4 regions of the Peribacillus suis genome follow, and region 4 is predicted to be linked to each of the others. Evidence: riboswitches for the same ligand, from Rfam matches in the RefSeq annotation. Region 4 holds a riboswitch; each other region holds the start of a gene.
What was found. Region 4 has a riboswitch for cobalamin ahead of AC503W_RS04450 (ribonucleoside-diphosphate reductase subunit alpha). Riboswitches for the same ligand answer to the same signal wherever they lie in the genome.
Positions count from the first base shown of each region.

Region 1: it holds a riboswitch for cobalamin, as region 4 does, so the genes downstream of both, metE (5-methyltetrahydropteroyltriglutamate--homocysteine S-methyltransferase) here and AC503W_RS04450 (ribonucleoside-diphosphate reductase subunit alpha) in region 4, are expected to answer to the same signal.
Region 2: it holds a riboswitch for cobalamin, as region 4 does, so the genes downstream of both, AC503W_RS20165 (helical backbone metal receptor) here and AC503W_RS04450 (ribonucleoside-diphosphate reductase subunit alpha) in region 4, are expected to answer to the same signal.
Region 3: it holds a riboswitch for cobalamin, as region 4 does, so the genes downstream of both, AC503W_RS01830 (cobalamin adenosyltransferase family protein) here and AC503W_RS04450 (ribonucleoside-diphosphate reductase subunit alpha) in region 4, are expected to answer to the same signal.

Region 1 covers NZ_CM182019.1:726,163-734,780, forward strand. The annotation lists gene chbG (chitin disaccharide deacetylase) at 1-728, shown strand, start outside; gene AC503W_RS03495 (hypothetical protein) at 779-1,099, opposite strand; gene AC503W_RS03500 (ABC transporter ATP-binding protein) at 1,250-2,257, shown strand; gene AC503W_RS03505 (ABC transporter permease) at 2,299-3,090, shown strand; gene AC503W_RS03510 (ABC transporter permease) at 3,095-3,880, shown strand; gene AC503W_RS03515 (acyl-CoA thioesterase) at 3,922-4,398, opposite strand; gene metE (5-methyltetrahydropteroyltriglutamate--homocysteine S-methyltransferase) at 4,391-6,697, opposite strand; cobalamin riboswitch at 6,838-7,035, opposite strand; gene AC503W_RS03525 (potassium channel family protein) at 7,319-7,741, shown strand; gene bcp (thioredoxin-dependent thiol peroxidase) at 7,804-8,274, shown strand; gene AC503W_RS03535 (aminopeptidase) at 8,286-8,618, shown strand, end outside.
Region 2 covers NZ_CM182019.1:4,112,903-4,121,520, forward strand. The annotation lists gene cobD (threonine-phosphate decarboxylase CobD) at 1-348, opposite strand, end outside; gene cbiB (adenosylcobinamide-phosphate synthase CbiB) at 323-1,288, opposite strand; gene AC503W_RS20155 (heme ABC transporter ATP-binding protein) at 1,285-2,757, opposite strand; gene AC503W_RS20160 (FecCD family ABC transporter permease) at 2,764-3,819, opposite strand; gene AC503W_RS20165 (helical backbone metal receptor) at 3,782-4,747, opposite strand; cobalamin riboswitch at 4,914-5,091, opposite strand; gene AC503W_RS20170 (ABC transporter ATP-binding protein) at 5,213-6,061, opposite strand; gene AC503W_RS20175 (FecCD family ABC transporter permease) at 6,058-7,056, opposite strand; gene AC503W_RS20180 (ABC transporter substrate-binding protein) at 7,071-8,201, opposite strand; gene AC503W_RS20185 (hypothetical protein) at 8,214-8,618, opposite strand, start outside.
Region 3 covers NZ_CM182019.1:357,526-364,907, reverse strand. The annotation lists gene AC503W_RS01845 (DUF4129 domain-containing transglutaminase family protein) at 1-1,669, opposite strand, end outside; gene AC503W_RS01840 (DUF58 domain-containing protein) at 1,659-2,846, opposite strand; gene AC503W_RS01835 (AAA family ATPase) at 2,846-3,802, opposite strand; cobalamin riboswitch at 3,991-4,210, shown strand; gene AC503W_RS01830 (cobalamin adenosyltransferase family protein) at 4,373-4,918, shown strand; gene AC503W_RS01825 (ABC transporter substrate-binding protein) at 4,922-5,872, shown strand; gene AC503W_RS01820 (VWA domain-containing protein) at 6,011-7,382, opposite strand, start outside.
Region 4 covers NZ_CM182019.1:903,411-912,028, forward strand. The annotation lists gene AC503W_RS04435 (cold-shock protein) at 1-6, shown strand, start outside; gene AC503W_RS04440 (flavodoxin domain-containing protein) at 72-509, opposite strand; gene AC503W_RS04445 (ribonucleotide-diphosphate reductase subunit beta) at 481-1,533, opposite strand; gene AC503W_RS04450 (ribonucleoside-diphosphate reductase subunit alpha) at 1,576-3,870, opposite strand; cobalamin riboswitch at 4,008-4,189, opposite strand; gene AC503W_RS04455 (manganese-dependent inorganic pyrophosphatase) at 4,478-5,407, shown strand; gene AC503W_RS04460 (hypothetical protein) at 5,456-5,602, opposite strand; gene AC503W_RS04465 (SulP family inorganic anion transporter) at 5,684-7,132, opposite strand; gene AC503W_RS04470 (hypothetical protein) at 7,455-7,643, opposite strand; gene AC503W_RS04475 (MFS transporter) at 8,268-8,618, opposite strand, start outside.

The DNA.
Region 1 (8,618 bases), 180 kb from region 4:
ATGCAGATGATTTTGGGTATTGTAAGGGAATTAATTTGGGGATTATAGAATGTTTTCAGAATGGTGTCGTGACGTCGGCAACTTTGATGGCCAATATGCCGGGTGCCGAGCATGCGGCAGGGCTGGCTAAGGAAAATCCGAATCTTGGCGTGGGGATTCACTTGGTTTTGACCTGCGGCTATCCAGTGAGAAGTGATGTTCCTTCACTGGTGAGGGAGGATGGTGCGTTTCATCAACGCGGGGATATGCATAAGTTTGCTGAACCTGCGGATATAGAAAAAGAATTGAACAGCCAGATGGAGAGATTCCTATCATTGGGGATGAAACCGAGTCACATTGATAGCCATCACCATGTTCACGGCTTGGAGAAGGTTTATCCCATCGTTGAAAAGATAGCGAAAGCGCATAGCTTGCCGGTTCGGAAATTGGATGGGGCACTTCATGGTTATCAAGAGGTGAAAAGGACAGAGGGCTTGATAACAGATTTCTTTGGATCGGACCTGACGACAGATCATTTAGTTGATATCTTGGATACAAGTCTAACTTCCGAGACAGTCGAAATCATGTGCCATCCCGGGTATATAGACGAATCGATACTAAACGGAAGTTCCTACGCCCTGCCACGTGTAAAGGAAATGGCCATCCTGACAGACCCATTGATCCAAAAAGCCATAGCCGCGCGTGACATCGAATTAGTCTCCTATAAAGAGCTGGGAAATAGGGTCTGACCCCCAATACAAAGAGCGGTAACCCTTGATGGTACAGCTTTTTGGATGAATTATTTCGTTTGGGAAATGGGGTCTGACCCCAAAGTTTCACTTATGAAGGACATTATATCTAGGATGGTGCTTGGGTTTTCGATGTTGAAGGTTTGGCGTTTGATTTCGCCTTGGGCCTGGTAGTAGGTTGCGTGTCCTGTTCCTTTTTCTTCATTAATATGTAAATGAAAGCTTAGTGGGGTATTTTCGATGGAGCCGGACGAATCCCTTTGGACGATCTGGCACAATAGTTGGTCGTATTCGTCCTCGTACAAGAAATCATACCGTAATTCCAGTACGATTTTTTCGATTTGCGTGAGCAATAACTTTTTTATATTCATAGCGATTAGTCTCCTTTTTATAGGTAATACATACATCGTTGAAATTCGCCCAACCCAGGATATCCTGAATCCAGGCATTTTTATTGTTTAAAAAGCTGAGGTTGGCTAAACTATTTGATTAGGACAAGGAATATGGAGGAAAATAACATAATGAGCAATGCAATTCAGGTTAATCAATTACGGAAGGAATTCAAGTCGGTTTCAAGCCGTTCCGGATTAAAAGGGGCCTTCCGCGACTTACTTACAAGAAATTATAAAATCGTGCCTGCTGTCAACGATATCAATTTTACTGTAAAAAAGGGTGAGATGGTAGCGTATATCGGGGAAAATGGGGCAGGCAAGTCGACGACGATCAAAATGCTGACGGGGATTTTGGAGCCGACGTCCGGTGATATCATGGTCAATGGCATGAATCCGCATAAAGAACGGGAAAAGTTCACCCAGACCATCGGGGTCGTCTTCGGGCAACGCTCGCAGCTTTGGTGGGATATCGCCGTCCAAGAATCCTTCCGGCTGCTGAAAAAAGTATATAAGGTGTCTGATGAACAATATAACGATCATATGGCACATGTAATCAAGACGTTGGATATCGGGCCGTTACTCGATAAGCCGGTGCGTAAGCTGTCCCTTGGCCAGCGGATGCGTTGTGAACTGGCTGCTGCCTTGATACACAATCCACCGTTGCTTTTCCTGGATGAGCCGACGATCGGTCTTGACGTGTTAGTGAAAATGAAAATCCGTGAGTTTCTGAAGGAAATCAATGAAAGATACAACACGACCATCCTTCTGACCACGCATGACTTGGGGGATATCGAGGCCTTGTGCGAGCGGGTGATCATGCTTGATGAAGGTCAAATCATTTATGATGGGGAATTGCAAAGCCTGAAAGATAATTGGGCAGAGGAAAAACAGGTCCACTTCCAATTCATCGAACCTGTCGAACTGAATGAACTGCAATCCTTACCGCTATCCTTTCATGTCAATTGGGAGCACGATGAAAAGAATCATGCATACATAGCCGTGTTAAAAGAGGAAAGTGATCATATTTCACAACTTGTCGCCGCTGTCGTTTCACATTTTAAAATCAAGGACGTCAAAATCCATGAAACGTCCATCGAAGAGATTGTTCGTAATATTTATGAAGAAGGCACGGTCTGACTCTTTCAGAAAAAGTGTGTCTACCAAGAAGGGAGAGGACCATGGGAAAGTATCTTGCCATGATTCGCATGCGTTTTTTGATGATGCTTGCGTATCGAACCGATTATTATACCGGTATTTTAATTTATAGCATCAATATTGGTGCTTATTATTTCTTGTGGAATGCGATATATGGAGAAAAAAGTTCCATTGAAGGGCTATCCAGCATGCAGATGACCACCTATGTGGCGGTTGCCTGGATGGCGCGTGCCTTTTATTTCAATAATATTGACCGTGAGATTGCCGATGAGATCAAGGACGGCAAGGTCGCAATCGAGATGATTCGACCTTATAACTATTTAGGAATGAAGACGATGCAAGGCCTGGGTGAGGGGATTTTCCGTTTCTTTTTCTTCTCCATACCAGGTATGCTGCTCGTCGCCATCATTTTCCCCATCCATTTGCCAAATGAACCGGCAACATGGGGGCTTTTCGGAATTTCCCTGTTATTCAGCTTCATCATCAATACGCAAATCAATTTGCTAACGGGAATCACGACATTTTTCTTATATAATAATGCTGGATTGATCCGGGCAAAACGTGTCATTGTTGATTTGTTTTCAGGCTTGTTATTGCCTATCAGCTTTTATCCAATCTGGGCACAGGACATCATGAAGTTTCTGCCGTTTCAAGGAATCAGCTATGTCCCGAGTATGATTTTCACAAATGGATACGGAACGGGAGACATCGGCATGGCTCTTTTACAGCAATTGATCTGGGTCATCATTCTCGTTATCCCCATCCAGGTTTTATGGATAGTCGCAAAAAAACAGCTGATTATTCAGGGAGGTTGATGGGATGTTCTACGTATCAATGTTTTTTCAATATGTGAGTCAATATATGAAAACGAGATTGCAGTACCGGGCTGATTTCGTCATCGAGATTCTTTCTGATTTGTTGAACCAAGTCGTGAATCTGGTGTTTATCTTAGTGGTCTTCGGACATACGGAGTTCCTAAGCGGGTGGAGCCGGGATGAAATCATTTTCATATACGGTTTTTTCCTTATCCCGTTTGCGCTATTTTCATCCTTTTTCAACATCTGGGATTTCAACGATCGCTACATCGTCAAAGGGGAGATGGACCGGATTTTAACAAGGCCGATTCACAGCCTGTTTCAAGTCATCTTAGAGCGGATTGAGCTTGAATCATTATTTGGTGTCGTGACCGGTTTGATTATCATCTTCTATTCCGGTGTTTCGTTAAACCTGGAACTAACTTGGTATGACCCGATTCTCTTCATCATCTTTGCAATCGGCGGGGCACTCGCGTATGCCGCCATCTTTGTTGCGATTGCAAGCATCGGCTTCTGGTCTGATGCCAAAACGTCCATCATGCCGATGATGTACAACATCGGGAACTACGGGCGCTATCCGGTTGATATTTATAACAAGGTCATCCGCTTTGTTCTGACTTGGGTGCTGCCGTTTGCCTTTGTCGGTGTGTATCCCGCTTCCTATTTTCTTAGAAAAGAAGAGTGGTACGCGTATGCATTCGCCACACCTGTTATAGGGGTCGTCTTTTTCATGATCTCGATCTTCATTTGGAATCAGGGTGTGAAAAGGTACCGCGGAGCAGGAAACTAAAAAAAATCCCTTCAACAATTTTGTTGAAGGGATTTTTTTGCTTATATGCGTTTGTTTTTTCTCTCGGTATATCTAGCTTGTGCTTGGACGTACTGCCGCTTTTCTTCTTCCGTTTCCGGTTGGACCTGTGGAACCGGTATGGGCTTTCCATCTTCGTCTATCGCAAGCATCGTTAAAAAAGCGCGGGCGGTGAGTTGCTTTTCGCCAGTCAACAGGTTCTCCCGTTCTACTTTTACGAATACCTCCATTGACGTTCGATGGGCACAGGTGACATAGGCTTCCAAATTGATAGCATCCCCGGTCTTAATGGGGGCCAGGAAGTCAAAGGAGTCGCTTGAAGCGGTTACGACCGGTTTCCGGCAGTGGCGCATCGCTGCAATGCAGGCGATTTTATCCACATACGCCATCACTTTTCCACCAAAGATGGTATTGTGATGGTTCGTATCAGGTGGAAAAACGAGGTCCGTTAAAAACGTCCGTGACTGTTGAACGGGAATGCCTGTTGTTAAATCAGTCATTTTCCTGTTGGACCAATAGCTTATTCCGGACAACCGTTGCGGCTTCGACCATATTTTTCAGTGAAGCGACGGTTTCTGGAACGCCCCTTGTTTTCAGGCCACAGTCCGGGTTAATCCAAAATTGGTCTTTATCCAGTACCTTGATGCCACGTTCGATCATATCGACCATTTCTTCCACTGCAGGAACGCGAGGGCTATGAATATCATACACACCAAGGCCGATTCCTTTTTCATATGTTTTCTCCTCGAATGCGGAAGCGAGCTCGCCGTGGCTGCGGGACGTTTCAATGGAAATCACATCAGCGTCCAGGGAAGAGATGACATCCATGAAGCTATTGAAATCACAATAGCACATATGGGTGTGAATTTGTGTTGTGTCTTCGACGCTCGAAGTGGAAATCAGGAATGAATGGACCGCCCAGTTTAAGTACTCATCTCGGTCGCTTTTTTTCAATGGAAGGCCTTCACGCAGGGCTGGTTCATCGACTTGGATCATTTTGATCCCTGCTGATTCCAGTGCCTCTACTTCTTGTTTCAAGGCCAATGCCAATTGATAGCAGATATTTTCCCGTGAAATATCGTCACGGACGAACGACCAGTTCAGAATCGTAACAGGACCGGTCAGCATTCCCTTCACCGTTTTTTTCGTCAAGGCTTGTGCATACACACTTTCTTTGACCGTCATCGGATCGATGAAATGGACATCTCCATAGATAACGGGAGGTTTGACACAGCGGGAGCCGTAAGATTGAACCCAGCCTTTTTCAAGGAAGACGAATCCACCCAATTTATGGCCGAAAAACTCGACCATATCGGTCCGTTCAAACTCCCCGTGCACAAGGACGTCCAAGCCGATTTCCTCCTGGATATCAATCCATCTACCAATCTCCTCGTTCACGAATGCTTCATATTGATCAGCCGTCCATTCACCGCGTTTGAATTTCCCGCGGGCCTGTTTAACTTCCGCGGTCTGCGGAAAGCTTCCAATTGTAGTGGTTGGAAGGAAGGGTAGGTTGAAATACTCCTGTTGTTTTTGATAGCGCTGTTTAAATGGCAGGGTACGGCCATGGGTTTGCTGCTTAGCCTGTTCGACAGCGGCTTGCACGTCTTTATGGTTTCTGGCCTTTGAATTCTTTAAGGTCTGCCATGCAGCTTTGTTTGCCGCCACCTTTTCTTCGATTGATTCTAGACCTTCGTTGTGCCCTCTGACCAAAAGCGTGATTTCTTCTAGTTTCTCATCAGCAAAGGCAAGGGCTTCTTTCACTTTGCTGGCCAGTTCTGTCTCGTTTCGAACCGTCACTGGAACGTGTAGCAGGGAGCAGGAAGGTTGAATCCAAATCCGATCTTCGGATACGTGTTTCGTAATGGACTCGACCAACCCGATTTTTTTCGTCAAGTCAGAAAGCCAAATGTTTTTCCCATCAATCACACCGGCCCCAAGTATTTTATCTTTTGGAAAGCCGACTGTTTGAAGATTGCTGAGATTTTTTCCTTTGTCATGGACCAAATCAAGGCCAATTCCTTGAACGGGCAAGTCAATCACTTCTTGGTAGTGCTCTACAGCATCAAAATATGTTTGCAGCATGATGTTCAGGTTGGGGACAGCTTCGTTCAATTTTTCATACAGGTATGTAACAGTTTTCATCTCGTCTTTGGAAAGGGAAGAAACAAGGGAAGGTTCATCAATCTGCACCCACTTCACGCCTTCTTGTTCCAGCTCTCGCAAAATTTTTGTGTATAAAGGCAACAGGCTCAGGATGATGGCCGGAAGATCTTTTTTATCATAGCCTTTTGACAAAGAAATGAATGTGTAAGGTCCGACTATAACCGGCTTCGTATCGATTCCTAGTTTTTCCTTGGCTTCACGGTAAGCGGCAAGCGGCTTGTTTTCTGTCAACGTAAGCTGGGATTGTTTTAGCTCTGGAACGATATAATGATAATTTGTATTGAACCATTTCGTCATTTCAGAAGCGACTTCATCCTTGTTCCCACGGGCCATTGAATAATAAACGGAAAGGGGGACCATGCCGCCTTTATAAGCCGAATAGCGTTCTGGCACCAGGCCGAACATGACGGACATATCGAGCATTTGGTCATATAACGTAAAGTCGTTGACCGGGATGATATTGATGCCTTGATCTCTTTGTTTTTGCAAGTTGCCTAAACGGATCGCTTCCAATTGCGCCGTGAATTCCGTTTCGTTTAATGTTCCAGCCCAATAGGCCTCTAATGTACGTTTCCATTCACGATCCTCACCGATTCGTGGGTACCCTATATTACTACTTTTCAACACATCCATCTCCTTTTAATGAAATAACAACAAAAAAAGCACCCCTAACCGTCAAAAGAGAAAGTTAGAAATGCTCAAATTAAAGGGGCACGAAAATACCCCTTACCATTATAAGGTCCCTAACACTTCCCTATCTCCCGTAGGTTAAAACAGTGTTGTCGAAATAGGCAGGTCTCCTGACTCAGGGAACTCTTACTTAGCGCTAAAAGCCTTCCCAATCCAAAAGGATCAGTGGCATCAAACAAAAGCGCTATACATTCCCATTACAGTGGCGGGACCGTGCCGGAATTACACCGGACTTCCCTTTTAATCCTAAAAACTTAGGAACCTATCTCCACATATGAATTTCATAAAAAACTCCGTCCGGATAAACACGGACACTAAAATTTACAAAATATTATAAAAACTTAACCCATCTTAGCATACCCCGACCAAATGGGTCAACAAGGAAAAAGTCGGGAAATGGGGTCTGACCCCCACCATGTGGCACGAGATCCCATGCTGTATCTATGTTTCCCTAGATGGTGCAGCAGCTGGGAAATAGGGTCTGACCCCTAAAACGAGCATATATTGACTCGCAAAAGAGTATGTATAAGGGAAGTGGGTTGTTTTTGAAATGAGGCGTGGGGGATGACCTTTTATATTTTGATTGTGGGGATTATCTTTTGCATGGTGATGAGCATTCGGACCTTATTTCTTTCTGAGTCGGAGGCAAAGAAGTTTTCTCTTGAAGATATGCTGTGGCTCGGCAATTTATATGCGACATTATTAGTCGGTTTTGCACTGATTTATTTATTATACGAGCTTCAGAATCATTCGGTGATTCTTGATATGGGCAATCGCTTGGATGGGACCTTTTCCGAGCAGCTGAAGACTTCATTTTATTTTAGTGCGATGACGATGTTCTCCGTCGGATACGGGGATATTTCCCCAATCGGCATTGGCCGGATGATCGCGACAATCCAAGCATTCATTGGCTATACGCTTCCTGCGGCATTTGTGATCAGGGCTGTCATCGATTTTGAACAGAAGGAAAGAAAGAACAAGAAATGAAAGTTGTGTTTCTTTCAATTATTGGGTACGCTTACCATGATGAAAGAAATGGAGGGTTTAGAATGACGGTCAAAATTGGAGAAAAAGCACCAGACTTTCAACTGCCAGCAAACAACGGAGAACAAGTTACCCTATCAGGATTCAAGGGTAAACACGTTGTATTATATTTTTACCCAAAAGACATGACACCCGGTTGCACGACGGAGGCTTGTGATTTCCGTGATGCTATTGAACAATTCGAAGAGCTTGATGCTGTCATCATAGGCATTAGCCCGGACCCGGTAACACGTCATGAAAAATTCATTGAAAAACATGGGTTGCCTTTCCTGTTGCTTGCTGATGAAAAGCAAGAAGCCGCTGAATTATATGGCGTATGGAAATTGAAAAAGAACTTCGGTAAGGAATACATGGGCATTGAGCGTTCGACTTTCCTGATTGATAAGGAAGGAATGATCGTTAAAGAATGGCGTAAAGTCAAAGTAAAGGGCCACGTCGAAGAAGCGTTGGAAACTCTTCGCGACCTAGAAAAATAAGGTACAGGCTAATGAAGGATGAGCGACTTACCAAGCTTGCCAAGCAGCTGATTCATCATTCACTGAGGCTGCAGGCGAAAGAGCGGGTCTTGATCCGTGGGCCTGTTGCAGCAAAGGCCCTATTGAAGGAACTGATTGACGAAGCCTATAGAATGGGGGCCTATCCTTATGCGGAACTTGAAGATGACGAAATTACCAGTCATCTGCTAAAAGGGAATGTTAAGGAACAGCTCGATACCTTATCGAAATGGAATTATAAGAAATACGAAGATGTGGATGCAGTCATCATCATATCGGGCGATGGAAACGAAGGGCGAGGAGTGAGTGTCCCTCATGAGAGATAT
Region 2 (8,618 bases), 1.0 Mb from region 4:
TGCCAAACAAGATTCGGCATATTCGGCAAAGGCTGGTTGAATGATTAACACTCGTTTATTCGCCAGTTCTTTCGCCACAAGCGTTATGATTTCCGCTCCCCCGTTTCCAACAAGTACAGAATCTTCAGGAAGTGCTTCTTTTTTTGCTATCATATGTGTCAGCTCTACGGCATGTGGATCTGGGTAGTCGAGGATACCCTCAAAAAACCCCGACCATCTCTGTTTTATACTAGAGGGTGGACCCAATGGGTTGATATTGGCACTGAAGTCCACATACGATTGTGGCATTTCGATTCCCAGTGCTTTGTAAAGATAATGCGGATTAGAGCCATGAGTTGGTAATTGCAAATAAAAGTCCTCCTAACCAAAGCATCAACAGGAATAAAAAAGAAGTCCGATGCATGATGGTAATCGTTTTTTTTATATGAATCGCTTCTAGCGGAACAATTGGAAGGCCCATTCTAGCTCGATTGGACACCACACCTTTGTACATATTCCTTCCGCCCAGTTGAACGCCCAGGATGGCTGCAACACCCGCTTCGCACCACCCACTGTTCGGACTTGGGTGCTTATGGGCATCCTTGAATAATATAGCCCACCGCCCCTTCCAGCCGTTATGGACTGACTTTGATCCAATCAGCATCAAAAAACCGGTTAAACGGCTCGGAATCCAGTTCACTAGATCGTCAAGCTTGGCAGAAGCCCATCCGAAGTCAGCATATTTATCATTTTGGTATCCGACTATGGAGTCGCATGTATTGATTGCCCTATACATCATGGCAAGTGGCGCGCCTCCGATGGCAGCCCAAAACAGGGGAGCCGTAATACCGTCACTCGTGTTTTCCGCTACCGTTTCAACGGTACCCCGAACAATTTCCGGTTCATCTAGATCTGCCGTATCACGGCCCACAATATAAGAAAGCTTCCGCCTCGCCTTGGCCATATCCCGTGTATTCAATGGTCGATAAACATCCATTCCCGCCCGTCTTAAACTCTTTTGAGCGATCGTGGTGGAAATGAGTAGCGCTTCCCAGATGATACCGGCAGCAGGATGGATTCTATACGCTAAATAGACGGTGATGCCTGTGGCCGCCAACACGAGCAGCAAGATGAGCAGTAGCATGAACAGTCCATTCCGCTTCTTTCTTGTCCCTTTGTTGAGAGCTTCATCAAGTTTATTGATAAGCGAACCTATCCATTTAACCGGGTGTGGCCAATCAGGAGGGTCGCCAATGACCAAATCTAGGATAAATGCCAATGTGATTGCATAAAGATGGTGAAAAATCATAAGCTTTCAATCCGTTTCCTACTATTTTCAATCGCTTCCACCGTACAGTCATAAACGCCACGGCTAATTAACTTCCCGAGAGGCGTGATGGTACCCGCATAACGGAGGGTGGTTCCTCTTTGTGTGGCTGCAATCAAGATGCTATCCGTCGATGTTCCAGTCGCCCATGTGTTTGTCACCTGATCTAAGACATGTAGGTCATGAAGCGCTTTAACCTTCGCCTCGGTAGCTGTCACGATACAGTGAATGAACGCTTCTTCCGCCAAATGGCCATTCACGAAAACCCAGGTATTGATCGTACCCGGCGATGAAGTCCATGAATGCCTGTCTGCCAAAGAGGCATCGATGGCATTCCCTACCCCCGCTGTTACCATGATGAATATCGAAAAACCCTCATCTCTTAGAAGTCGATATGACACTGTATCCAAAAACACGGCCGTCATCATTCCGACGGTTTCCTGCGGTTCAAATCCGTATGTCTTCAAATAGTCAGCCATTTCAGCAATATGGTCATCACAATTGTAATCGTAGTGGACATGTCGATTAACAAAGTGCTGATGCCACCCCGTTCCCGAACCAGTTACGCCGGATGACATGGTTCTAAGCGGAATGGGTGAACTTAAATGAAGGAACTCCGGAGCCTGGTTCAGATAACTTTCATTGATCTCCAAAGGGTCCAGCTCTCCTGTATGCTTCTCGGGTACAATGAACATTTGCGGCTTAGGTAAGGCAGGATGAGGATGTTTTTCGATTTTTGTCCTATATACCTCCTGAATCCGCTCCTGCTGAAGCACTTCATTCGGCACGTCAATCACTTGGACTCGCCCTTTTTCAAGCAACATCAGGCGATCGCAATATAAGCCAGCCAAGTTCAAGTCGTGAAAAATTGAAATGATCGTCAATTGTTGTTCCTTAGCCATTTTCCTCATCAAATCAAGAAGTTCTTTTTGATAAGACAGATCCAGGTGGTTCGTCGGTTCGTCGAGAAAAAGGATTTCCGGTTCTTGTGCAAGAGCTTGTGCCAACAAAACACGTTGTCTTTCCCCGCCTGACAAACGTTCAAAATGCATTTCCTGAAAGACTGCCACTCCCGTTTGCATCATCACGCGTTGAACGATTTCTTCGTCTTCAGACGTCCAACTATGAAACCACCCTGTTTGATGGGCATATCGCCCAAGGACAACGGTCTCTTTTACTGTATAGGAAAAAGCCAATGAGGAATGCTGCGGCAAAACGGCGATGACCTGTGCCAGTTGTTTGGACGAATATCCCTTCAGGTCTTTCCCCTTAATATCGATGGTTCCCGCCTGATACGGCAGGATACCGCTAAGCATCCCCAATAGCGTCGTTTTCCCACTTCCATTCGGACCAAGAATACCGAATAATTCTCCTTTTTTCACATCAAATGAGACGGAGTCCAAAACCGTTTTATTATCATATCCTCCTGTTAACCCTTTAACTTCAAGCATACACTTCTACCCTTCTCTCCGTCTCTTTAATAAAATAAATGCGAATGCCGGCGCACCGATAAGCGAAGTAATAACACCTATCGGCAATTCTGTCGGTGCGATGATCGTTCGTGCCACCAGATCAGCCAATATTAAAAATCCGCTTCCCACAATCAATGATAATGGCAACAGATGCGTATGGTCTGGCCCCCAAATCCTGCGGACCAAATGGGGGATGACCAGCCCTACAAAGCCAATCGTACCTGATACGGCAACGGCAGCCCCTGTCAGTATCGAGCCGGCGACCAGAATCAGCATCTTCCTCCGCTGAACATTCACGCCTAGGTGCCTCGCACGGTCTTCCCCAAATGTCATGGCATTCAATTCGTGGGTATTCATCATCAAAACGAGAGAACCAAGGAGGAAAAATGGCAAAATGATCGTGACATGACTCCAACCACGCATCGAGACACTTCCCATCAGCCAGCTGATGATTTGCCTTAACTCCTCACCCGTCAATGCAATCATCAATGAGATGAAAGCACTTAAAAACGAGCTGAAAATGATACCGGTTAAAATAATCGTTTCTACCTTCATGGAACGATCCATTTTTCTTGCAAAGGTCAATACGCAAAAAATCGTCAACAATGAAAAAAGAACGCTTAATGTAGGCAGTGTATATAGGCCAAAAAACGGCAGTGACAAATTCAAAAACAACGTTAATACTGCACCAAGCGAAGCCCCTGAGGATATTCCCAGGGTATAGGGGTCAGCTAGGGGATTCCTGAGCAATCCCTGAAATGCTGCCCCTGCTATTGCAAGGGATGCCCCAACCAAACCTGCAAGCACGACCCTCGGCAGGCGGATGTTCATCACGATATTCGTCAGTGTCCCATCCGGTTCCATGGCCAGGGGCAAATGAAGGACTTCCTTGCCAATGATTTGCAAAAGCACTGGTATCGGAACGGAAACCGATCCTAAGGAAATACCGATCAATATCGAAATAACCAAAAATGATAGGGCAAATACATAGGCCAATGCCCGTTTAGTTTTTAAATACGTTCGGATAGACTGATTTGGCAAGTTCCTCTACTCCCTCTATAAGCCTAGGACCGGAACGAGTGACAATATCTGAATGGACATCGAAAACCTCACCATTCTTAACTGCCTGAATGTCGGCCCATCCATTTCTTCCCGTTACCTCTTTGACTGGATCTCCTGTGTAATAACCATAGGTTGTAATGATGACATCCGGGTTGGCCGCTATCATCGACTCTTCATCGAGTTTTACCCAGCCATCCAATTCACCTGCGACATTATCCGCTGAAATGATGTCCAGCATTTCATCCATGAAAGTATTTTTTCCCGTTGTATAGATTTCAGGTGACGGTGAAACCTCTACAAAAACACTTTTTCTATCCTCACTCTTGATTGCCTTAGCCTTTTCTTTGATCTTTTCCAGCTTGGTCTGCATCGTCTTGACGATTTCCTTTGCCTTATCCAGTTCCCCTATTGCCGTTCCAATCATCTCAATAGACGTATACACTTCTTTAAAGCTTTTGGCATCATTCACGATTAGAACTGGAATACCCGCATCCTTAAGCTGTTGGATTCCTTCTTTGGAATTATGGGCACTCTCATGAGCAAGAACGATATCAGGCTGCAAGGCTAAAATCATCTCTGTATCTATTTCCATTCCACCTATCTTCTGAATATCTTTCGTTTCTTCCGGGTAATTGTCATTTTCAGACACTCCAATCACTTTCTCACCCGAACCTAGCGCAAAGACCGCTTCTGTATTACTTGGGATTAATGAAACAATTTTTTCTGGTTTCTGCTCGATGGTGACTTGGTTACCCACTGCATCTTGTAACGAAAGCGGGAAGCCCTGGTTAACAGCTTGTTTTGTCGACTGGTTTTCTCCTGTTCTATCCTGGGAGGCATCGCTACAGCCAACCAGTGTACCGACCATCAATCCCATCACAAGCATGAAACTATATATCTTCCTCATCTTAAAACCTCCATCATTTTTGAGTTCATTTCTGGACCTTCACACATGTGTTGCGAATATCAAAAGACATACAAAAAAGCATCCCCCATCAAAACGGAGGATGCATGTATGGCAACGGAACAAAAAAGGGACATAGCTCTGCCACACACCTCCCCATCCGCGTGGTTACCGGTGTACAATTTTGGCAGGTCTCCTGGCTCATGGTCATTGCTAACGGCACCTTCCCATATTATTCATACAGTGGTATACATCCGTTAACTCCCATTTACAGTGGCGCGACCGCGTTGGCATTTCACCAACTTCCCTTTCAAGTCCTTACAGACACCAAATTGTTCATATGTATATAATTTCACTGCCTTTCATTATACACCATTTAGGAAATCGTATTATATGATATTTCAGATTACTTTAAATTAAGATTTGGAACGCAAAAAGGCAACCATCACATGGCTGCCTTCTATAGCTTTAGATGTCACTATTAAAACGGCATGTACTTTGATCACGTAAAAGACCTAGATCTTTCGGCACCATCGTTTCAATCAAAAAGTCATCCTCTTCCTCATAAATGATTTTCTTCATTTCGATTCCGAAGTACTCTTTCATCCGGGCTTCCGTCATCACTTCGCGGACTTCGCCATACACCACACGCTTTTCCTTGGCAGTCATTAAAACATGGTCAGCCAAGTAGAATGCGTGGTTCGGATAATGCGTGTTTATGATACAAGAAATGTTCTTCTCTTTCGATAACCGCTTTAGTGTCTGTAAAATCACGATTTGCTTTTGAATATCAAGATGCGATTCTGGCTCATCAAGAATCAATACATCCGGGTCCGATACAAGCGTCCGGGCAATCAAGGCCAGCTGCAATTCCCCACCACTGACGGAATTACAGGACTTTTTGGCAAGGTGAGCAATGCCAACCATTTCAAGAGCAGCGATGGCAGCCTCCCGGTCCTTTGCAGAAGGCTGGGACAGCGTACTGATATAAGGCGCCCTTCCCATAATGACAAGCTCTTCCAAAGTAAATCCGAAAACCATTTTATGTGCCTGAGGAACATAACCGATTCGTTTCCAGATCGTTTTGCGTGATAGCGCAGTAAGCGGCTTTCCGTCGATGAGCGTTTGACCCTTTTTCCAATCAAGAAGGCCGGTAATACACTTCAGCATCGTGGTTTTACCGGCACCGTTCGGGCCAAGGATCGCCATGATTTCTCCGTCATTCAACGAAAAGTCAATGTCGGTCTGGTAAAGAAAAGGAGCTTTCTCTCTTTTTTTAGCATAGAAAAAATTCCCTCCCTGCACCTCGATTTTCATGACCAACCACCTCCTGTCTTTCTAAGTAGAATCGCAAAAAATGGTGCGCCGATAATGGCTGTCAATATCGATAGCGGAATTTCCGTAGCCGTTACAGAACGTGCCAGGTTATCGATCAGGAGTAAATAGGCACCACCAATCGATAGGGATACCGGTAAGACAAGTTGATTGTTGTTCCCGACGAGCATTCTTGCCACATGAGGGATAATCAGTCCTACCCAGCCGATGATACCGGCTATCGCTACAGATGAAGCCGTAATTAACGTCGCACCAAGAATGACCGTCCACTTCAATCTAGTGACCGGGATACCTAGCGATTTTGCTTCATCCTCAGGTAAGGTCAGTAAATTGATTCTCCAGCGTAGTGAATATAAAATCAAGATGCCGACAAGGATGATTGGTCCACCCACATATAAATCCTTGTATGTGGCCGTTCCAAGGCTTCCCATTAACCAGTATGTGATGGCTGGCAGCTTTTCTTCAGGGTCGGCGACAAACTTAATTAACGAGATCAACGCTTGGAAAAGGGCGGAGGTGACAACCCCAGCCAAAACAAGCATGAAGACCGGTGAATCTTTTTTGCCGCTGATTATGAACGTGAAAACGATGGCGGCTAAACCACAGCCAAGTGCCAAGACTTGAGATGCAAAACCATGTCCCAATAATAAAATCCCAAGGGAAGCACCGAACCCAGCACCTGCAGACACTCCTAGGATATCGGGACTGACCAAGGGGTTGCCGAACATCCCTTGGAAAGAGGCGCCTGCAATCGATAGGCCCGCACCGATTAACAAGGCCAGTAAAATTCGTGGCAGACGTATTTGAAGGACCACTGTTTCTTCCATCTGTGTCCATGTTGGCTCGATTGGAAACACGGTTGAAAGCAATATTTTAATTTGAGTCCCTAAGTCCATTCCAAAGCGTCCGATGCTCAATGATAGGAGAACCATCGCAATGGGCAATATCCAGAAGAGGACCGTTTTCCATTTTTTCATTTTCATTCCCTACTTTACTGTTTTGCGGCTTCGGAAGATGGGTGAAGAATGTTCTCTACTTGTTCTTCCGTTACATCATAATCATAGAACTCTGAGTAGTAATCCGTGATTTCATCCTTCATATCATAATCAAATAGCTCGGGATGATTTTTCTGAGCCATCCATTTTAACATAAGAGGTGCATCACCGCTTGGAGGGAACCATCTATAGATGCCCAGCGGAATTTTATATACATTTCCTTCTTGTACAGCACTGACCTGACTCCAATCTTGTCCGTTCACTGTATTGTTCGTTAGGTCTTCAGGCTGAGTTGTCGAAAAGTTCGTAATGTAGATGATATCCGGGTTCCATTTGTAGATTTGTTCCATATTGACTTCTTTTGTTCCTGTAACTTCTTCTGCTGCTATATCATAGGCCCCTGTAGCATTTAACCATTGGTTACTAAAGAAGTTCTTCCCACCGACCATGATGCTTTTATCACTGTGCTGATAGAGGATCAATGCTCTAGGCTTGTCTTTATCCTTAATGCCATCTAATTTCTTATCCAATTCGGCTTGAACGGCTTGGCCTTTTTCCAAGAACTTGTCCGTTCTTTCGGTAGTGCCCGTAATTTCCCCAGTCAGTTCCAACCAACTGTTGAAGGTAGCCAATGGCTCCGCAGCTGCTGCATCCATAGGGTTGAGTGCCACAACCGAAACACCTGCATCTTCTAATTTGTTTATGGACTTTTGGTCCTGTGCTTTTTCAAAGTAAAGTTGCGGATTGACTTTCATCAATTCTTCCACGTTCACTTCGCCATTTTTAATGAATGATGTATCTGCCTTTAAAATATCGGGTGATATTTCAGAAAGAATCGAGTTTTCCGCGGCATTATACGCATTAGGATGCAAGCCGACAACTTCCTTCGTCGAATTTGTCGCTACATACCAAGTCGAGAAGTACGGAAGAATGCCACCGACCGCAATACGTTCCACTTTACCTGGTACCGTTACATCACGGCCAAGTTGATCTTGAATCACTTTTTCCTCTGCAGTCGTCTGTTTTTCTGAAGTATTGCCTTTCGAATCATCCCCAGAGTTTCCACAGCCCGTAATCAAAGCGGCCATCGCAGTGGTTGCCGCTAACATTGTCCATTTCTTCTTCATAAAACTTCCTCCTTATCCTTCTCTAAGCCACTTAGCCATCCCATGTAAGAATGGTTTAGATTGGTCGATGAATCCAAGTCCAATGTGGAATATTGGATCAAGGGTGGTAATGATCAATTCGCCTTTATAAGACACATCATCGGTGTAGATGATCGAGCGACCGTCGGGAGTATTCACAAGTGATTTTGCCCCTTCCGGAACTTTGAACGTCCCGTGGTAATGCCACTTCATATCTGATAGGGATACATGCTGATATAAAGGATGATCTGTATTTTCAGCCATTAAAGGTAAATCTCCATGCTCCTTCACCCACCAACTGAAATTCACTTCAGATTCCTCCCAGTCTATTCCAGGAAGCCAGTTATCCAACACTTCACCGAAAACGACTAGACGTTTTCCCTCTTGAAGGAACTTCAC
Region 3 (7,382 bases), 550 kb from region 4:
ATCCCTTCGTAGGCTCAAATGGTACCCATCCCAATCCTGAAAAATAAACCTCCACCCATGAATGGGCATTATTATTCGTCACTTTATAGGCGGATTCACCTTTATAAATTGATTTCTCCCCTTCCGTATATCCCTTTACCCATCTTGCCGGAATGTTGGCGGCACGTAATAAAATGACCATCGCCGTTGAATAATTATCGCAATACCCAATTTGGGTCTCGAACAAGAATTGATCCACATAATCCTGATTATCGCCTGGATACGGAATGTCTTCTTTAGAATAGCTGAATTCAGGACCGTCGAAGTGATTTTCTATCGCCTTTGCCTTATCGTACCAATTATCCTCATTCACCGTAAGTTCGTTGGCCAGTTCATAGATACGGGTTGGCAATCCCTCCGGAAGCTGTGTATTGCTTTCCATGAGGACATCCATCGTTTCATCCTGTTCCGTAACTTTCCGTAAGTCAGCCAGATCATAACTAGGCATTTCATAAACCAGTTCATATTCTTTCGTGGTAAGGGGCTTACTGCCTTCGTCTACTGAAATGTACTTGTCCATATTTGTATAATATTTAAACCAATCTCCGTTCTCAGCCTCTACCTTCTTCAGGTACCCTGATTGGGGATGAAGAAGGTGAGAGTAACTTTCCATCATGGTTACCCTTGTATTCATGTCTTCCGTTTTCAACACTTCAGGAATCTCAAATTCTTTTATATCCTTCAAATCCTGACCATTAGAGAAACTGATATAGTCTTCCATTCCCTCAACGGAAACCCATCCTTTTCCGGTATAGATATCTTTGTTCTCGACTTTCCAATAGTGTCCGGTATTGGCCGTATTATAAAAAATGACCGTATTGTCCGGCTCTATCGACCCACCAAGTGATGAATCATCTTCGTCGTACCCCACCCGTTTATCAACGGAGCTTTCATCACTTCCTGTCACCTTATCGGAATAAGAAACAATGAACGGTACAGGGTCCGGCCATTGTGACGCGAACTTCGGAGCAGTGAAACCAACGAGGACGCTTACTAACATCATCCCCGCTAGCATGATGGCCCATTTACTGAATGGACCTCCTGAAAACACCAATCTCTCTTGTATGGACAAGCGTAGCATGGCCAACACACCAAGCATCGAAAACCCGATGATGATGATCCTGATCATGGCCATATCCCCATCATATGGTGTGAATGTATCGAGAATCGATAGGAAAATGATCGTTAATATATAAAGTAAAAATATGTTTCGTCTCACCGTCACCCAGTAATGAATCAAGTATGTCACAAGCCAAAGAAGCACGAAAAACAACAGCGTTCTAAAGGGGTTGGAAAGCAGCTCCCACTTCCCCTCATACATATTCGAAACGTTAGCCGTTATATCCAGCAAATCACCAGTAAGCCATTTGAAGGTCAGGAAAGGATCTGACGAATACAAGAAATGGACCGCAATTAATATAAAGGCACTTACGAGGATGAAACGCACAAACCAGTGGATACCAAAATAGTGTAGGAGCAAGGAAAATAACACAAAGATAATGAAAATAAAGATATTTCCTGTATCCGTAAGCTTCTCTACGGGTCGTAACCATTCGGTAATCAATAGAAGACCAAATATATATAAGAGAACATGCATCCACCTTTCCGATTTGGTAGAATCAGCGTTCATTTGCCTTCACCTCGGTTCGTTCATTTTGAAGGTGACCCTGTTCAAAGAAGACCAGCTTTATTCCACGAGCCAACGCCACCGACTTCGCACGTATTTCCTCACCCGTGAAGTCTCCCTGACTTTTCACGCAAAATACAGTCATCGCTTTATTTCCGGTAAATGCATTCCAACCTTCTATCTTTTCCATCGTTAATTCGGACACAATGAATATTACAGAAGCGTTTGATGGTACAACTCCCTTGTTCTTCTTTCCATTCCAGACGCTTGTATGTGTGGCCCTTGATTTTGCAAAACGGTAAAAGAGTCTTCTCCTCTGTTTACTGCCTCCTTTAGCCGGTACGACCTCCATTGATCCCGTACTGGTTAACCCAACATCCATACCCTTCTTTATCAAGGCATGCACCAAAGAGGCCGCAAGTACGATAGCTTCTTCGAAGAAGGGAGAGGCGTACTCATCAAGCATAATAAATACATCGCGGTTTTTCTGCACTTCAAATTCCTTCGTCATGATTTCACTTGTTCGGGCCGTTGCCTTCCAATTTATCCAGGATAATTGATCACCCGGCTGATACTCCCTGATTCCGGACACGACCGAATGTTCCCGCTGTATTTTTTTCGTCGTACCAACTTGTCCTTGATCGAAGACATGCTCCAACTGTTTATAATTCAACTCCTGATAAGCCGGGAAAACGGTGAGTTTTAAAGGGGCATGCACTGTCGCTTCTTTTTCATAGAGTCCAAAGAAGTCCCCTATTTTGAAGCGAACCGATTGGATGACATGTTCTCCTCTTGGCAGATTCTCCAGGGTATATGTCAATTGGAAGGATTGCTTAAATCCTGGAAAAACCAATGTTTTCTTTTCCAGTTCCATCGGCAAATCCTCTTCTACCACCATATATAAAAGAGGCAGTCTGTTTTTCCGGGAGAATACCAATGTCATATCTACCGACTCTCCGGCCTGGCATTCGTGTTTACTAATTCTTCTCTCCACTTCAAAAGCCTGAAGTGGATAAAACAGCAGAATCATAGAGTACGCACCGAACGGCAAAAAGGTATAGAAAATGAACCAACTGATAAACCCGCCTTGAAACATCGCAAAACAAAAGGAAATGAGCATAAGTACTATGATCCCACAGACATTCCTGTTTTTCTTCAGTATGGTAAGCACATTCCGCATTAGGTCACGGCCCTCTTCACGGGTACCTGCGTCGTAGCCACTACCTCATGTATCACCATGTCAGCATTCACCCCCGAGTAATTCGCTTCCGGATTAAGGATTAGCCGATGGGTAAAAACGAACGGTACCAAATGCTGCACATCATCAGGTAAAACGTAATCCCTTCCCTTTAGGAGCGCATAGGCTTGGGCTGCCTTCATTAGGGCAATCGATCCACGTGGGCTCACCCCAAGATATACACTTTCATGCTTACGTGATTGATTGGCTAACTCGACGATATACGTCTTTATCGTATCATCCACGATCACGGCCTTTGCCTCTATCTGCAAATCTATCAGTTCCTCTAACGAAATCACGGATTCCAATTCTTCAATCGGAGCCGTATATTGGGCCCGATGCAACACTTCTATCTCTTCTGCCACTTCCGGATACCCCATCTTCATTTTCAATAAAAAACGATCTAGCTGTGCTTCTGGAAGTGGGTATGTGCCTTCGTAATCAATTGGATTTTGAGTGGCCATGACGAAAAACGGTTGTTCCAGTTTCCTTGTCACACCATCCACCGTCACGCTTGCCTCTTCCATTCCTTCAAGTAGGGCGGATTGCGTTTTCGGTGATGTCCGATTAATTTCATCGGCCAAAATGATATGGCCCATGATTGGCCCCGGTCTAAAGATGAACTCTTGTTCCTTCGGATTGAAAATCGATACCCCCGTTACATCGGACGGTAGCAAGTCAGGCGTGAATTGAATCCGTTTGAAATCCGCCCCGATGGACTTCGCTAGCGCCCTGACCAAGACGGTCTTCCCCACGCCCGGGACATCTTCCAATAAGACATGTCCACCAGAAAGGAGCGCCACAAGACTTAGTTCTGCTATATCTCTTTTTCCAATAATGACCTTTTCAATGTTTTCCAAAATCATATCCAGTTTCTGATTCACTTGTTTATAAACCATTCTCTACCTCCCATGATTATGTAAATCACTCATGCTTAACCCTTATTTATTCGACACCCATTTTACATTAACCTCCAATTTATCCTTACAAAGTGAGTTTACTAGAATAATACCCCTATAAAAGAGATTTCTTGAAATTTTTTCACTATTTAAGTAATTAATTATGATAGACTGGTACTAAGTGAATATAAACCTTGCAGAAAATAGGTGCTGACTTGTCAGCTTAATAGGGAATTCGGTGTAAAACCGAAGCTGTTTCCGCAACTGTAAGTGCTAATGAAATAAGAAATATGCCACTGTTTGTGAATGAATCCGCACGCACGATACCATTCATTCAATCCAAATGGGAAGGTTCTTAGAGTAAAATGATGCACGAGCCAGGAGACCTGCCTTTTTTTTATCGTATTTTGCTCTTCGGAAGTTAGGAGGATTGTACGGCAATCTTCCATCTTTTTTTCCGTTCGAGATACATAGATGATTGTTTGCCGACCAATACCTTTGGTCGGCTTTTTCTTTTGCGCCGAAAAGCAATACGAAGGTCATTCACATTATTAAAAAGGAGGAAAAATTATGGCAAAGAAGGATGCCCGCTTTTTATGCTACCCATTTATGCGCGAATCAGTTTCAAGCGTTGATTATGAAATTCGCACCGATTCATTGACGACTCAAATGGGACTGGCAGCGTCGTTCACGAAAGAGATTCCTGAAGTCTACAGGGATTTAATGGAACTGTTGCCGATGGCTTATCATTTAAATGGTTCTGCCCGGGGGAAATTGGCCATAACCGAAGACGGTCTAAACCGCCTAAGTGAAATCTATGACTATTATGTCGCGGAAGTGGAAGAACGCATCGAAACATTTGTGCTACCCCAAGGATCGACGGCAGCCTGTATTTTGCATACTTGCCGTAGTGAAGCCAAGAAATCCGTCCGTACCTTGCATAAAGTCAGTACGGAAAAAGATGTGCCCGCGATACTTTTTGATTATGCTCATTTGCTTGCCAATGTTCTATTCGTGATGGCTGTCTATGTCAATAAACAACTGGGTCGCGAAGAGATTCCCTTTATCAGCAAATCTTATCCAACCAAAACGATGAAAAAGAAAATGGAGGAATAAAACATGATAAGAACAGTAAGATCCAGTTGGATTGCCCTTCTGATGGTCGCCCTTTTCCTTACAGGATGTGCCTCGAATGATGATCAGAAATCGCTAGAGAAAAAAGATCCTGCAACAACTGAAGAAGTCAAATCCTATACCGTCACTGATGATAGCGGAAAAGAAATCACATTTGATAAGGTTCCGGAAACGGTCATTTCACTTCAACCCAGTAATACGGAGATTTTATATGCCCTTGGTGTAGGGAATAAGGTGATTGGAGCGACGGATTTCGATAACTATCCTGAGGAAGCTAAAGATGTCGAGCGTGTCTCTGATTCGATGACGATCAATTCCGAAAAAATCATCTCTTTGAAACCGGATGTTATCATTGCCTATACAATAGGCGATGAAGCAGCATTAAAGCCGCTTGAAGATGCGGGAATCCCCATTTTCATTATTAAATCAGCAGTGACCTTTGATGATGTATATAGTGATATTGATCAAATTGCCAAAGTCATGGGCGTAACGGACAAAGGGGAAGACCTAGTCAAAAACATAAAAAAACAAATCAAAGATGTTGAAGAAAAGGTGGCAAGTGTCGATTCTAAAGAAAAAACATATTTCGAAATCAGCCCTTCTCCGGAAATCTATACAGCGGGAGCTGAAACCTTCCAACAAGAGATCTTGGCGTCTGCCGGTATCGAAAATATCTTTGCCGACCAAAAGGGCTGGGCGAAAATAGCAGATGAAGAAGTCGTCAAGCGCAACCCGGATGCCATCATTACAACCGTAGGCTATGTGGACAATGCTGTGGATGAAATCAAATCTCGTAAAGGTTGGAAAGATGTCAGCGCCGTGAAGGAAGACCAAGTATATCAGCTTAACGAAGACGTCATGTCACGTCCCGGACCGCGTATCGGAGAAGCCGTAGAACTAACTGCAAAGACCATATATCCGCAATTATTCAAATAAAGACACACTCAAAAGGGGTAATTACGCCGAAATCGTATATATAATAAAAGGCGGAAACGTTGATTTAACAACATTTCTGCCTTTTATTTTGTGCATGAATCCTCTTGAAAGAGGGCTATTAGACAGCCCCTTTGATTATTAATCTTTATATTTCTCTTTCATTTCTTCTTCTTTCTTTTTAATTGATTCTTTTAAACCCTCCCCTTCATTTTTCACTGTCGTGTTCAATTCTTCATATTTTTCGTCATAATACTCTTTTATTATTTCACGGCGTTGTTTGACTAAACTGCGAGCTTCCTCCCAAGTCTCATAATTTATTTGTTTCTTATCCTTTAAATAACTCGTAGCCTCATACATGCGATTGCTTTCATCAGAGGAAAGCCTAGAAAAACTGTTTTTTTCATCAAGTAAAGACGATGTCTTCTTATTTTGTTCATCCCGAACGGTACTCCAATTTTCATTGCCCCAATTCCACCATTGGTTCCACAGATCTCTACGCTCTTCATCCCACATCTTATTGAAATCATCGGCATTATTGACCATTTCGAATTTCCCTCCGCCAGCTTCAGCAACTTCACGTAATTGTTTTTGCCCCTCACTATCCATATCGAACCCTATGATGTTAATCACTGGTTCAATATTGGAATCATGCAAGTCTTTAGCTGCTTTCACTGGATCACCGTCGCAGGTTTCAATTCCATCGCTGACGACATAAATGATATTTTGACCTTCTGAACCCGCTTTTTCAAAATCTTTCTTTGTTTCCGAAATGGTCTTGGCAATCGGTGTCCATCCTGTCGGTTTAAATTTATCTAAAGCTTTCCTGAAGTCCCCTTTATTATATGGGGCCAAACCATAAACCACTTCCGTACTATCACAGGATATCTTCTTATCTTTATCATCGTTGCTTCCTTTATGCCCATAGACACGGAGCATGACATTTGCCTCTTCCGGAAGGGAAGCTACAAATTCATTAATCGCTTTTTTCGCCAGCTCCATTTTTGTTTTCCCGCCTACTTTTTGGTTCATGCTTCCACTAGCGTCAAGCAAAATTGCAATATTCACGTCGATTCCCAATTCACCACTGCCGTCGATGGTGATTCCACCTGGCATCTCTGTTACCGCCGTTTCAATGGAAGGGTCGAATGCTTCGAAAAACTGATACTTTTCTTTGTAGTTTGCACCTTCGCCCATTAGTTTTAATAAGCTCTGATAAACTTCGAAGCTATCCTTTTCCTGAAAGTCCTGATTGTCTAATGCTCTATGTATAATGGCTTTATTGTATTTATTCCCTGTGTACTTCCCAGGGTTTTCTTTAGTCATTTCTTCAACGGTGGTAGCAATCTCGAAATCTTCTTCCAGCTCTTCATCTTCTTCTGAACGCCCTTTTTTTTCGGTATTCTCACCACGTACTTCTTCCTTTTCTTCTCCGTTCATCTTTTCATCTTTCGTATTACAACCAGAAAGAGCAAGCAAAACGAAGAGAGTGGCCAGACATATCATCCCTAGC
Region 4 (8,618 bases):
AAATAATTGAATGTTAATAAAGACCCCAATTTGGGGTCTTTTTATTTTGTATTTACAAGCTTGGGAGTTTGTTAGTTTGTAAATAGAGAGGCGAACTTTTTTATCCTGGGTAGGTCCGCTTCTTGATACATTTGTTCGATTTTCAATGTAGCGACCAATTGGCTCTTGGCAAATAGCATGTCACGAAATTGGTCGACGGCTCCGCAAAAATGATTGTAATTGGTTTCACCCGTTCCGAAGACTCCTGTTTTCAGGTGTGAAATCGGCATTTGCTCTAGCTCCGAATAGAAGGCGGACATTCTGGCAGGAAGCTCGCCATTTCCCCAAGTATAAGTACCGACAATCAACGAATCATACTCATGCACTGTACGTATATCAAATTCAAGAACCCGAAATAGCTCTGCTTCGGGCAAAAGGGATGCAAGGACTTCAGCAAGCGCCTTTGTATTGCCTCCTGCCGAATGATGGACGATGGCGGTTTTAAAGCTCATCGAACCCGTTGCTTGCATTTACTTGGCTATAGGTCCTTGATTTTTGCTCGAAGAAGTCGGTCTTAGTCAGCCCGATGGATTCATCGTCGAACGTTTTGATCCAGGGCATCGGGTTCTCACTATACTCTTGATACAAGTTTTCAAGTCCAAGCATGCGTAATCGTTTGTTGGCGATATATTCGATATACTCGTTGAACTCTTCCAAATCGAGATCTGCTTTCGTTTGGATATCCTCAAGCATATATTCGGACCATTCCTTTTCAAGCTCGACGGCCTTTTCAATCGTCGTATAGATGAACTTCGTATTGTCTTCATTATTCAGTTCCGGATATTCATACATTAAAATTTGTATAAGCATGCCAATGAAATCGAAATGGACCATTTCATCGCGATGAATATAGGAAATCATCGTTGCCGAACCGGTCATCAGGTTTTGACGGCCCAGATTGTAGTAGAAGGCGAAAGCCAGGTAAAAATAGATCCCTTCAAGGTTCGTGGAATGGATGAGCGCCTCGAATAAGTGCTGAGGGCTAGGATCGTCCACGAATGTTTGGTAGGCATCCACGATCGGTTGGTTCCGCTTGATCACTTCCGGGTGTTCTTTGATCCGGTTAAAAAGCTGTTTTTGCTTGCCGACAGGAATCAAGGAAGCAAGGATGTAAGAATACGATTCATTATGAATGGATTCCTGCTGGGCCATGTTGGCGAGGATCGCCTTTGCTGCCGGATCCTTGATGTATCGAAGGATTTCCACTAAAGTCGGTGTCTGCAGGCTGTCCATCCCGGCAATCATCGTGAGGATGTCGAGGAAAGCGTCCTGGATATCCTCATCCAATTCACCCCACTGCTTTTTATCCTGAATCATGTTCACACTCGATGGCTTCCAAAAATTGTTGATGAGCTGTGTATAGGTATCATAGAATTTTTCATACTGAATGTCGTTCCAAAGGAGAAAGCCTGAAGCTTCTCCTTTGAAAACGCCGGTTGCCTTGGTAGGATGGGTTGGTTCGAGCATCCTGATTTTCTTGATATGGTTTGTCATCTGTAAAATCTCCTTCAATAAAGTAAATTCCATTCCCACTCGTTAACTGGAGCAGCTCTCACAGGCATTGTCGTATTCGGATGAAGTGGAACGAAGATAATAAGTCGATTTCAATCCGCTTTCCCATGCTGTTAGGTGGATGTCCAATAACACTTTAGCCTTGATCGTGTTTTGTACATACAGGTTGAAGCTGATGGCTTGGTCGATATGACGTTGACGTGCTGCATTTTGCCTGATGCTTTCCTTTTGGTCCAAATGGAAGCGCGTTTTTTTATAGTATTCATACGTAGTGGGCGTCAATCCAGGCGCTGTCACTTTAAATTTGAAGTTTTTCTTTTCTTCATAAAACTCGATTTCATATAACGGGTCGATGCCATCCGTGGAATGACCGATTTTGGCAGTCGATGAATTGGGGGCGATTGCCATTAAATAGCCGTTTCGTGTACCATACTGCTTTACTTCTTCTTTTAATTCCAACCATTTTGGATCTCTATAGTCACGAAGGTCGAAATACTCCCCCGTTTGCCAATCGGACCCTTCGAAGTATGGGTAGGTTCCTTTTTCCTTGGCCAATTCATTGGATGCTTTAATGGTTAAATAAGCGATTTTCTCATATAAGGTATCGGCGTACTGAACGGCTTCATCGGACTCCCAGTAGATATTTTGCGTCGCCAGTAAATGATGCCACCCGAAAGTTCCTAAGCCGATGGAGCGGTAGCGTTTATTCGAAATGGAAGCTTGCTTGACCGGTAAGGTATTCACGTCAATGACGTTATCGAGCATGCGGATCTGAATCGGGATCAGTCTCTCCAATACATCGCTGTTCACCGCGCGAGGCAGGTTGATGGAAGAAAGGTTACAGACAACGAAATCCCCGCTTTTGCGAACTACGACGACATCGCCATCTTCCGTTTCATATTCGTCGGTGATCGTTGAAGGGCTTAAGTTCTGGGCGATTTCCGTACAAAGGTTAGAACAATAGATCATCCCTTTATGCTTGTTCGGGTTCTTTCTGTTCACTTCGTCCCGGTAGAACATATAGGGTACGCCTTCTTCTAATTGTGAAATCATGATACCTTTCATAATGTCCATCGCTTTGATTTTCTCGAAACTATAGCCTGGAAGTATGCCATTCTCCGCCGCCTCTACAGCAAGGGCGTAATGGTCCCTGAAACTGCCTTCCCCTTTTTTCTCGTCATAAAAATCTTCGAGGGAGAACCCAAGGGTTTGCTTCACGGTATGCGGGTCGAAGAGATACCAATCTTTCCGGTCACGCACGGCTTCCATGAATAAATCGGGGATGCAGACGCCCGTGAAGATGTCATGCGCCTTTAAGCGGTCGTCGCCGTTTTGCGTCTTCAAGTCAAGGAAGCTCATGATGTCCTTATGCCACGCATCCAGATAGATGGCGATTGCGCCTTTACGTTGCCCCAATTGATCGACGCTGACGGCCGTTTGGTTAAAGAGGCGAATCCAGGGAGTCGTGCCTGAACTGTTACCGGAAAAACCGCGGATATCAGAACCAAGCGAACGGATTTTCCCGACATATAGACCAACGCCGCCCCCGAACTTGGAAACTTTTGCGGCATCATAGTTTGATTGATAAATTCCGTCGATGGAATCCTCGATTGCATCGATGAAGCATGAGCTCAATTGCCCGTGTGTCTTTCCGGCATTTGAGAGGGTAGGGGTCGCTACCGTCATATATAGGTTCGACATTGCCCAGTAGGCTTCTTTAACAAGCTGCAGTCGGTGTTCCGTTTTTTCCAGTCTCATGATTTCCATGGCAATGATCATGAAGCGCTCCTGGGGAAGTTCATAGACCTTGTCTTTTTTTGGACGGGCCAAGTAGCGATCATTCAAAAGATAGATTCCGATATATGAAAATAGTTTATCTTTTTCCGGATCGATGACCGAACCCAATTCTTCGATTTCCGTTTTTGTGTAGGAGTCGAGAAGCTCTGCTTTATAAACAGGGTAACGTTGGCCTTCATGCTGCTGAGAGAGTTCTTGAATCAATTCATAGAAAGGTCCATAGTTCCGGCCTTCATAGCCCCGGTTCTTTTGGGCATCACGATACATGGTATTCAATAGTTCCCTTGCGGCGACGAATGTCCAGTCCGGGGCATCGATATCGACACTTTCAAGTGCAAGCTGGATCAACTTTTTCGATGTTTGTTCTTCTGAAGCATCACCATTTCGATCGAGCCATTTAGTAAAACGCTTTTTGAACTTTTCCATATCAAGACGGCCTTCGAAATCCTTGGATAACATGTCCAGCTGGATTGAATTTGTTTCTGTGTCATCTTTTATGGTAGGGTTATATGTTTGAGTCATAAATGTTCCTCCTCTTAAATGTACGCGAATAAAAAAAAACCGCCCAATAAATTGAGCGGATCAAACGATAGGATAAAAGAGCCATGAAAAAATAGCCATTACACTATCGTTTCATCATCTCAATCCCCGAAGAATAAGAAACTTGAAAAAACCAGGCAGGTCTCCTGACTCATGATCATCCTACTTTGAGTCCTTCCCGTATAGAGAGCTATACAGTGGTTTTCTCATTTCGTCACATTTACAGTTGCGGGGACAGTTCCGGGTTCACACCGGATTCCCTTTTCAGCCATCTCTGGCACCTTGGTTAATAATTCTATATATAGTTATTTATGTTGTTATAAAAGTCAATATCTAGTATGTATGCTTATATTATCGTAAGCCATCCATGCTGATAATTCAACATATATATTTGTGAAAAACTGATTCATATCTATTGACAAGGTCGGATAAAGGAAGAGGATGATGAAAGAATATAGGGAGGAATACAAAATTCCATCGCGGAATGTCAGGGTTTTTGTGTTAAAATAAATTGCATAGCAAAACTAGGGATTCTGATTATGAAAAGAAAAATCCCTGCCAAATCATTTAGGAAAAAGGAGAAAAAATCGTGGAAAAAATATTAGTTTTTGGACATAAGAATCCGGATACCGACACTATCTGTTCAGCAATCGCTTATGCTGACCTAAAAAAACAGCTGGGCATCCAAGCTGAACCTGTTCGTCTTGGTGAAGTGAATGGCGAAACACAATATGCGTTGGACCAATTTAAATTCGAAGCACCCCGCCTTGTTGAAAAAGTGGCTGGGGAAGCGGATGGCGTGATTTTAGTCGATCACAACGAACGCCAGCAAAGTGCCGAAGACATCGACCAGGTACGCGTATTGGAAGTCATCGACCATCATCGTATCGCTAATTTCGAAACAAGTGATCCTTTATATTACCGGGCAGAACCAGTTGGCTGCACGGCTACTATTTTAAATAAGATTTATAAAGAAAACGGAATTGAAGTGCCTAAAGCCATTGCAGGACTTATGCTTTCAGCCATCATTTCCGACTCTTTATTATTCAAATCGCCTACTTGCACAGAGCAAGACGTCGCAGCTGCTATGGAATTAGCGGAAATTGCCGGCGTGAATGCTGAAACATATGGCTTGGAGATGCTAAAAGCGGGTGCTGACTTGAGTGACAAAACCATCGATCAGCTCATCACACTTGATGCAAAAGAATTTTCAATGGGAACGGCAAAAGTTGAGATTGCTCAAGTGAATGCTGTTGACCCGAATGAAGTGCTTGCAAAGCAATCAGAAATTGAAGCAGCGATTCATGCAGTTATTGCCGCGAAAGAATTGGATTTATTCTTATTCGTCGTAACGGATATCTTAACGAATGATTCCGTTGCCTTGGCTCTAGGAGCATCAGCGGATGCAGTGGAGAAAGCGTATAACGTAACATTGAATAAGAACATTGCTGTATTGGAAGGCGTCGTATCACGTAAAAAACAAATTGTACCAGTTTTAACAGATATCTTCGCTAAGTAATAAAAAAAGGACCCGATGCCACTTTGAAAGTGTCTTCGAGTCCTTTTTTCAATTCAACGCTTCTTTCTCTTTTTCATACGCAATCACGATAAGCTCTTTGTTTGATTCCTCACGTATTTTGCCTTCAAAGAGTTTTAACTCATTGAGAAGGTCAGGTGATAAATCTGCAGCAGTATAATCCTGTTCGGATGACATGATTTTCCCTCCAATCCAGAGTATCATTCACTCTAGTTTGGCGGTTCAGCAAGAATTTATGCAGGGAAGCCATGCATCCTTTTACTTTTCATATGAGGCGAGGTTCTTTAGCAGCTGAGAACTTTCCTGATCAAGTCCGAGCACTTGAACCGTTTTCCCCTGTACTCTGTATTTTAAGATGACTTTCTCGACGGCGCCTACAGCCGAGGCATCCCATATTTTCGAATTGGAAAAATCAATGATGATGGAATCTGCTTTTTCCTTCGTATCAAACTTCGAAATGAAGTCTTGGACCGATGCAAAAAACACCTGGCCTTTTATTCGATAAGTGATTTGCCGATCCTGGTTGTCCGCTGTTTTCTCGACAGACACTTTTGAAATTTTAGCCGAGAAGAAAATCATACTCAAGAGTACCCCGGCGAATACGCCTTTGGATAAATCATGCGTATAAAGAACAACGATAACCGTTACGATCATGACTATCGCCTCGGTTTTAGGCGTGATACGGAGCCTCTTCAAGGAGGACCAATCAAACGTCCCGATGGAAACCATGATCATGACCGCAACAAGGGCGGCCATCGGAATTTTAATGAGGACATCATTCAATAACACGATCAAGATTAACAAAAAGGCCCCGGCGACGAAAGTGGACAGCCGACCTCGTCCCCCGGATTTGATGTTGATACCGGATTGTCCAATCATTGCACATCCGGCCATCCCGCCGAAGAAACCGGCCACGATGTTCGCTATTCCCTGACCTTTGGCCTCCCGGTTTTTATTGCTATCCGTATCGGTCATTTCGTCAACGATTTGAGCCGTTAGTAAGGATTCAAGCAATCCGACAAACGCTAGGGCAATGGAATAAGGAAAAATGATGGTCAATGTCTCGAATGATAAAGGGATATCCGGAATCAAGAACATGGGAAGAGCCTCGCTTAATTGCCCCATGTCGCCTACGGTCCGTACAGTAGCCCCTGTTGCAACGGCCACGATGGTCATGAAGATGATTGCGACCAGCGGGGAAGGAACGACCTTGGTTATCCGTGGGAATAGGTAGATGATGGCGAGTGAACCAGCTGTCATGACATACATGACCCACGTTTCCCCTTTGAAATGAGTGAGCTGGGCCATGAAGATCATAATGGCCAAAGAATTCACAAAGCCAGTCATAACCGGCTTCGGTATAAACTTCATGAGCTTCCCAATCTTAAAGACGCCCAGTAGAATTTGAAGGATCCCAGTTAATATGGTTGCGGCAAGTAAATAGTTCAAGCCATGATCCTTTACAAGGTCAACCATCACGAGTGCCATCGCCCCGGTCGCCGCTGAAATCATGCCTGGTCTTCCACCAACAAAGGAGATGACGATGGCGATGCAGAAGGAAGCATACAATCCCACCATCGGGTCGACCCCGGCAATGATGGAGAAAGCTATTGCCTCAGGAATTAAGGCCAGGGCAACGACGATTCCGGAAAGTACGTCTCCGCGAACGTTGCAAAACCACTCCTGTTTTAATGTAGATATATTCAAAACGACACTTCCTTTTTCTCTATATAAGTATGGATTGGCTATTGTAACGTACTAGATTATAGCATGACTTCATTATTCTATCTATGGATTCATAATTGAATGGAAATTTCCTTATTTATATCAATTAGGCCAAATAGAAAGATTCAAGTGGGCCACCTTCAACAAAAAAAGACCAGTGATGGTCTTTTTTTGTTGAACTTACGAGTCATAAGTAAATTCCGGTTCCTTACACTGTGGGATGAATGAAATAATACTATGAAAGGGGTGGACTTGATTGCATGAGTATGTAGAAGCATTAGAGAGAGGAGGGGGCATGTCCTGCTTATTCTTCTTTATGTATAATGCTAGATTTACATGCTGTACAGGTAACTTCTTTGTAATGCTTGAAGATGATCTTTCTAAGATCTCTTCTGGTTAACATAGCGAATACATTGTATCGCGTACCACATACACACGTATGTTTGTCTTTTACGATGTGTCTTTCATCCGTTTTGATAGTAGGAAAAAGCATTTTAACCCTCTTTTAAACTAATTTTAGGCGAAAAAAAACCAAGAAAAAAGTAAATCTTGGAAATCTACCCACCGCGACAAAAGCTTGATATGTCTGGTTTGTGGATTTTCACCTTAAATAATCTTAACATAAAAAAGAATCAAATCTATAAATATACAGAAAAACACGATAATGTTTAAAAAAACAGAAGGAGGAAAACGAGGGAATGAATAGATATCCCTAGGACTTAGGGTTTTCGTTTAAGAACTTTTCCCGACAAGATCTGCAGGTGATATCGGAAACCGATTTAAACTTAACCTTCTTCAGGTCTTTTTTCTCGAATATTCCCCGGTAGTTATGAATAATTCCACATTCACAATAACGCTGATCCTTGATGATGTGAACTTTTGCATAATATGTGAAGGTCGGATACATGTTGACACCCCTTGTTAGGTATATATTACTAGGTATATTATACTATTTTATTATAGCTATGTAAAAAATAAATTTCTAAGAAATTGGGCAAAGAAAAGTTCTGTTACAGAGAGGGTCCAACCATCTTGTTGGGTAAGTTTGAATGAAAAAGAAGACACCCGTTAGATGGATCATCTAACGGGTGTCTTCTTTTTGCTAAAGGTCTTCTAATCAATGTGAATGCCGGGCCAACTCCGGGTTGCGATGCAACGCCAAATACAGGACCAGTCCTGCTAACAGCAGCAGGAAGCTGGTCGTTATAAAAACGGCTGAAAATCCATAAAATCCTGCAACCATCCCTCCCATTGCCGGGCCGATGATATTGCCTAAAAAACGGAGACTAGTATTATATCCAAGCACTTCCCCCTGCATGGCAACGGGAGCCTCTTGGCGGATATAGGCAATCCTTACAGGGATAATTCCCCCTATGACTATACCTAATGCAAACCGTACAAATACAAGTTGCCAAAAGTGATTGATGAAAGCTCCAGGCAAATATACGAGTGCTGTGAGGAAAAGAAG